DNA from 2 places in the Streptococcus dentapri genome. Region 2 is predicted to be linked to the other one. Evidence: predicted binding sites of a transcription regulator. Region 2 holds the regulator's gene; the other holds the start of a gene.
What was found. The regulator HrcA, encoded in region 2, represses chaperone genes, less so after heat shock. The targets are predictions, from matches to a motif close to TTAGCACTCNNNNNNNNNGAGTGCTAA.
Positions count from the first base shown of each region.

Region 1: a site for HrcA is predicted at 1,281-1,307, ahead of groES (co-chaperone GroES). Genes of this name have one in related genera too.

Region 1 covers NZ_JBHSAC010000024.1:20,300-23,693, forward strand. The annotation lists gene ACFOSE_RS02745 (PTS mannose/fructose/sorbose/N-acetylgalactosamine transporter subunit IIC) at 1-55, shown strand, start outside; gene ACFOSE_RS02750 (PTS system mannose/fructose/sorbose family transporter subunit IID) at 57-893, shown strand; gene ACFOSE_RS02755 (DUF202 domain-containing protein) at 911-1,207, shown strand; gene groES (co-chaperone GroES) at 1,330-1,614, shown strand; gene groL (chaperonin GroEL) at 1,670-3,295, shown strand.
Region 2 covers NZ_JBHSAC010000042.1:13,743-17,136, forward strand. The annotation lists gene dnaK (molecular chaperone DnaK) at 1-191, opposite strand, end outside; gene grpE (nucleotide exchange factor GrpE) at 442-996, opposite strand; gene hrcA (heat-inducible transcriptional repressor HrcA) at 1,012-2,046, opposite strand; gene ACFOSE_RS04770 (glycoside hydrolase family 73 protein) at 2,523-3,107, opposite strand; gene ACFOSE_RS04775 (M15 family metallopeptidase) at 3,104-3,394, opposite strand, start outside.

The DNA.
Region 1 (3,394 bases), on a different contig from region 2:
GAAAGTAGCGGCAGCAGGCAGTGCTGACTTTGATGACGATGAGGAGGATATTTAAAATGGCTCAAAAGAAAATTACCAAGAAAACATTAACAAAATCATTCCACCATTGGTATTATGGTCACTTAACCTGTTTTTCTCAAGAACATATGCAGACTTTTGGTTACTTGACCTCCATGCTGCCAATCGTTGAAGAACTCTATGATAATGAAGATGATAAGGCACGTTCTATGCAAACTTATACGGCCTTCTTCAATACTGAACCACAATTAGGTTCCCTCGTTGTCGGTGTTACTGCTGGTTTGGAAGAAGCTCGTGCCAACGGAGCTGATGGTGTTGATGACGAAACAATCAATGGTCTGCGTGCCGGACTTATGGGCCCTATAGCTGGTATTGGTGACTCTCTTGTTGTTGGTACCTTGATTCCTATTATCTTGGGTATTGCTCTTGGTTTATCATCAAATGGATCACCAGTCGGTGCCATCTTCTATATCATTGTTTGGAACCTACTGGCCTACTTTGGTATGCGCTTTGCCTACTTCAAGGGGTATGAACTTGGTGATAAAGCCGTTGAAGTTTTGGTTGGTCCTCAAGGACAAGCTATCCGTAAATCCGTTGCTATTGTCGGTGGTATGGTTGTTGGTGCCGTTGCTGCTACTTGGGTACCTATCACAACAGCTTTTGAATTAAAAAATTCTTCTGGGAAAACGTTCTTGGTTCTGCAAGATCAATTGGACGGCGTTTATCCAGGTTTCTTGACAGCTGCCTTTGTAGTCTTTTGTTGGTGGCTAATGGCTAAGAAAAATATTTCACCAATTATGGTTATGCTGCTCTTGGTTGTAATCGCCTTCCTCGGTGTTATAACTGGTTTCTTCAATCCAGGATTGAAGTACTAAAATAACTTGGAGTGATTATGCTGACAGAAAAAGAATTTGTAGATGGCTATGAGAAAGAGATTACCTATCAAAAGCACATGATTGAAAATTTGGGGCGTTGGTTTACTCTGATGTTTCTCATCGCTAGTATAGGTGTCATTCTGGTCTATACCCTCTCAGCACATTTGATCGCTCTGATTATAGGAATCATCTTAATTGTTCTGGGTGTCTTAGGAATGCTCATATTTGGTTATGGTATCTACAAGGGGCGTCTTAATGTTCAAAGGGTTATAGATGATTTTGAAGAAAAGCTAAATCAGGCTAAAATAAAATAACTAAAAAAACTTTGCCAAAAGGTAGAGTTTTTTCTTGACTAATTCTGACCAAATGCTAAAATAATAGATGTAATTAGCACTTATAACATAAGAGTGCTAAAAATTAATTGATGGAGGATATTATGTTAAAACCATTAGGTGATCGTATTGTTGTTAAATTTGAAGAGGCAGAAGAGAAAACTGCTGGTGGTTTTGTTCTGGCAGGAGCCAGTCACGAAGCGACAAAGACTGCAACGGTTGTCTCTGTCGGTCAAGGAATGCGTACATTGACGGGAGAGCTGATAGCACCGAATGTTGCTGCTGGAGATAAAGTTTTAGTGGAAAATAATGCCGGTCTTGAAGTGAAAGATGGTCAAGATAAGGTTGCAATTGTTCGCGAAACAGATATTTTAGCAGTATTAGTCTAAGTTTTGGAGAGAAAGGAAAATAAGTCTATCGTACAGATGGATTTGGTAGTATATTATGGCAAAAGATATTAAATTTTCAGCAGATGCACGCACAGCTATGGTACGTGGTGTAGATACTCTGGCAGATACAGTAAAGGTAACGCTTGGCCCTAAGGGACGCAATGTTGTCTTGGAGAAATCATTTGGTTCTCCTTTAATTACCAATGATGGTGTGACTATCGCCAAGGAAATTGAGTTGGAAGACCATTTTGAAAATATGGGAGCCAAGTTGGTTTCAGAAGTGGCTTCGAAAACCAACGATATTGCTGGTGATGGTACAACAACAGCTACCGTGTTAACTCAAGCGATTGTTCGTGAAGGTCTAAAAAATGTCACAGCAGGTGCTAACCCAATTGGTATCCGTCGTGGAATTGAGACAGCTGTTGAGACAGCCGTTGAAGAATTGAAAGTTATCGCTCAGCCGGTCGCCAATAAGGAGGCTATCGCTCAGGTCGCTGCTGTCTCTTCACGCTCTGAAAAAGTTGGGGAATATATTTCAGAAGCCATGGAACGTGTAGGTAATGATGGTGTCATCACTATTGAAGAATCACGCGGTATGGAAACTGAGCTAGATGTAGTTGAAGGAATGCAATTTGATCGTGGTTACCTCTCACAATATATGGTAACAGATAATGAGAAGATGGTTGCTGATCTTGATAATCCTTATATCCTCATTACAGATAAGAAGATTTCAAATATCCAAGATGTCCTGCCTTTATTGGAAGAAGTACTTAAAATGAGCCGTCCTCTATTGATTATTGCTGACGATGTAGATGGTGAAGCTCTCCCTACTCTGGTTCTCAATAAGATCCGTGGAACTTTCAATGTTGTTGCAGTCAAGGCACCAGGGTTTGGTGACCGCCGTAAGGCTATGTTGGAAGATATTGCCATTTTAACAGGTGCTACAGTCATCACTGAAGATTTAGGTTTAGAACTCAAAGATGCCACTGTATCTTCTTTAGGACAAGCAGCTAAGATTACGGTGGACAAAGATTCAACTGTTATTGTTGAAGGAGCCGGTGAAGCTTCCGCTATCGCTAACCGTGTTGCTTTAATCAAGTCGCAGTTGGAAACAACAACGTCTGACTTTGATCGCGAAAAATTACAAGAACGCTTAGCTAAATTATCAGGTGGTGTTGCTGTTATTAAAGTTGGAGCAGCAACTGAGACTGAACTAAAAGAAATGAAACTTCGAATTGAAGATGCGCTCAACGCAACACGTGCAGCGGTTGAAGAAGGTATTGTTTCCGGTGGGGGTACAGCTCTTGTCAATGTCATTGAAAAGGTTGCTGCACTTGATTTAGAAGGAGATGAAGCTACTGGTCGCAATATTGTTTTACGCGCCCTTGAAGAACCGGTTCGTCAGATTGCTGCAAATGCTGGTTATGAGGGCTCAGTGATTATCGAAAAACTCAAGAGCAGCCAAGTAGGAATAGGCTTCAATGCGTCTAATGGTGAATGGGTTGATATGGTTGCTACCGGTATTATTGATCCTGTGAAGGTTAGTCGTTCAGCTTTACAAAATGCTGCATCAGTGGCCAGTCTCATCTTAACAACAGAAGCTGTTGTCGCTGACCAGCCAGAAGAAGCTGCTCCGGCTGCACCAGCCATGGATCCATCAATGATGGGCGGTATGATGTAGTAAGGTTAAAGTTTTTAAGAGATTATTGACAATAAAAATGGTGTCCTCAATTGGCACTGCCCCCCTAACATGAGACAGAAGAAAAACACTCCTGTTGAA
Region 2 (3,394 bases):
ACTGTATCTGGATTTGTTACTGCTTGGCGTTTAGCTGCATCCCCAACAATGATTTCACCATTTTTGAAAGAAACAACAGATGGTGTTGTACGGTTCCCTTCTGGATTTGCAATGATTTTACTTTCCGTTCCCTCAAGAACTGCAACTGCTGAGTTAGTTGTACCTAAGTCAATACCAATAATTTTAGACATAATTAAGATACCAAGAACCACTAGAAAACGATAGAATTTTAGGAACCTGCCTATAAAATCAAGATTTCATAGGTAAGTTCTCTAAATTTCGAGTTTTCGGTTCGGGTTCAATTCCTTTCGATTTTTAAAATTAATTTAGTTAAGTATAGTTTCGAGACATTTCGGTCGGACTTTTGCGAGCTATTCGCTTCTTTATTTTTAATTATAGTTTAACGTCATTGCGGACAAGATTTTTATAAATATTTGTAAGTTAGTTATAAACCACTACCATAGCCGGACGTAATAAGCGGTCATGTAATTGATAGCCCTTTTGGAAGACCTCTGCTATGCTATCAGCCGGATGAGCATCATCAGCTGGTAGAGTCTGAACTGCCATGTGGAAATTGGGGTCAAAATTTTCAACCTCAACCTCTTCAACGCCCTCTTCTTTGAGAGCTTGAATCAGACTATCGTAAGTCATCTCGAGCCCTTTTTTGACCTCATCAGTCAAGCCATCTACACTCAAAGCACGCTCCAAGTTATCTAAACTTGGTAGAATGGCTTTTGCCAGATCTTGTGAACAATAGCGCTGCAGTTGTTGTCGCTCTTCATTAGCACGACGCTGGATGTTTTGCATCTCAGCATGAGCACGTAAGTATTTATTTTCAAAATCTTCTGCACGTTCCAAAGCTTGCGCTAACTCTTCATTTTTTTTAGTTTCAGTATCCTGCTCAGCCATTTCAACCTCTGCCTCTTCAACCTGGCTAGCAGTCTCTTTTTCTAGCTCTTTATCGAGCTTATCCTTTTTATCTTTTTTTTCAGACATGGTGCCTCCTTTTTTTTAATTTACTTCATAGTGATTGCTACTCAAATAACGGTAAAAATCTGCTAATTTCATTGTTAAAACGCGACTGATAATATTGAGCAAACCCATTGTACGCTGATAATCAATCGTTACTGGTCCCATCAGACTTAAACTCCCAAAACCTCGATAAGGAATCAAAAACTTGTAAGAGAGCTGCGTCAATGAAACTAATCCTTCCTTAGTTTCATCAGCCAATCGGATATTGTAGGTTTCGTGCTCTTTAAATTGACTACGAATCTCCAGAGCTAACTCCTGTCCATTATCAAATAAGCGATAGGTTTCAAGATCCGAATACTTGAGAAGATTTTCTTTACCAGCCAAGAACAGTTTCTCAACAAACATTTCCCTAAAGATATGTTCAAATAATTCCAAAACATTATCAGTTGTTTTAAAATAGCGCTGCACAATCTGAGGAATCTCTGTTCGGATACGATAATGAATCTCGATAACCGTCTGGTTTAAAAAACGCTCACGGACAAGCTGACTAAGTATCGTTAAATCCTCGTCGAGGAAACTTTTGGGGATGGCAAACTGACTCACGACAAGATTAGAATCGTCAAAAGTCATTACAGCTAAAGCGTCGTGCTGACTAAGTTTAACGATGTCAAAAGCAGTCAAGCGCTGGCTACTAGGTTCGACATCTAAAGTAACCGCCGTACAGCCTGTCAATTTTGACAAAACATCACTGGCTTTTTGAAGTAAATCCTCTAATTTAAAAAACTCAAAATCAAAGGCTTTAATAACCTGATAAACATCCGCTTCATCTATACGATCGAGATTTAACAGATGATTCACATAATATTGAAAACCTTGACGACTAGGTAAGCGTCCACTTGAAGTGTGAGCCTTTTCTAACAAACCAATCTTCTCCAAGTCTGCCATATCATTGCGAATGGTGGCGCTACTAGAAGAGATATAGTTTTGCAAAACCTTTGAACCAACCGGCTCATGAGTCTCAGTAAACAACTCAATAATGATGGATAAAATATCATTCTGACGTTGCGTAATCATCATAAACCTCCTGAACAAAAGATTGCTTTAGCACTCTATCGATTAGACTGCTAATTTATATTCCTATTATACCCTTTAAAAATTCCTTGTCAAGAGAAAAAATAATTTTTTTAGCACTCTTTTAAAAGAGTGCTAATTTTGTCTATAAGATCTCAGATTTTTTAAAATATTTAAAAAGCAGTAAAGAAGACTTACTCTGAACTGCCTCTTGTCAAGTGGAGGATAAATAATAAAAGATTAAGAAACGGCCTTGTTCCCCATTTCAAGAGAAACAAGGTTGTTGTGCTTCTCTTGAAAATAGAAAATATTGATTCTTATAAAAATAGCACAGCTTAATAACTTCTAATTTATCTTCTACGAATGCCTTCCTAGGTTTTGGCAGATGAAACTCCCCTTACAGTTTCTAATGAATTTCTGTTTTTTTTCATTGTCCACTATAAGGGGAGTATATCAATCTGGGTTTCTCTATCACCTCTTTATTTATCATACTTAGTCAGATTGTGCTGTTGAATGACTGAGATGAGTTCATCCGCATAGTTAGTATCACTTCTAACACCAGCTTTTTGCAGTGCTCTAGCAGCTGTGACATAGTCTTCAGCTGTTGCCAAACTATTGTAAAGCTGCTTGCCCCACATACCAGACTTGATTTCTGCCACATAATCATAGAGACTGTCCTGCCAATCAGTATAAACAGCATAAGGTTGCTTGATTGTAAGCGGCTGACCATTTTCATACGATTGGGTCTTCAAGGCAATCTTTGGTTGGCCAACTTGAGCAACTGTACCTGTATAATTATTGTACCGAGCCGCCAATAAATTGGAGCCATAATCTGATGACAAAGAAGCATGAGCAATGATGATCGATGCTTTGATCCCATAAGAGTCCGATAATTTTTGAGCCAGAGGGGCTATTTCTTTGATAAAAGACCCTTGAGTATAAGCCGTAGATACTTTAGTATCTACACTTTTAGTACGCATATTTAATAATAGTGGCAAAATGATGATGGCCAAAAATAAGCCAAAAACCATTAGAAAAGGCCGAAGTTTTAGCCTTGATCTCATTGATTATTCTCCTTTAATAAAACAACATACTCTTCCAAACTCAAGTTATGCTCCGTCATATACCTAGCCGATGCCTTCCCAACATAACGGAAGTGCCAATCTTCATAGCCTACACCGGTATAGTCACTTTTATCTTCCTGAAAACGCAGGACAAAACCATACTTAGGAGCAATTTCTTTTAGCTGTTCAACAACACTAGCATCACTCTCATTAAGGCTGTCAACAGTGCTCATATCAATCGCTAAACCAGTTTGATGTTCACTGGCACCAGCTGGCTGTGAATAGGT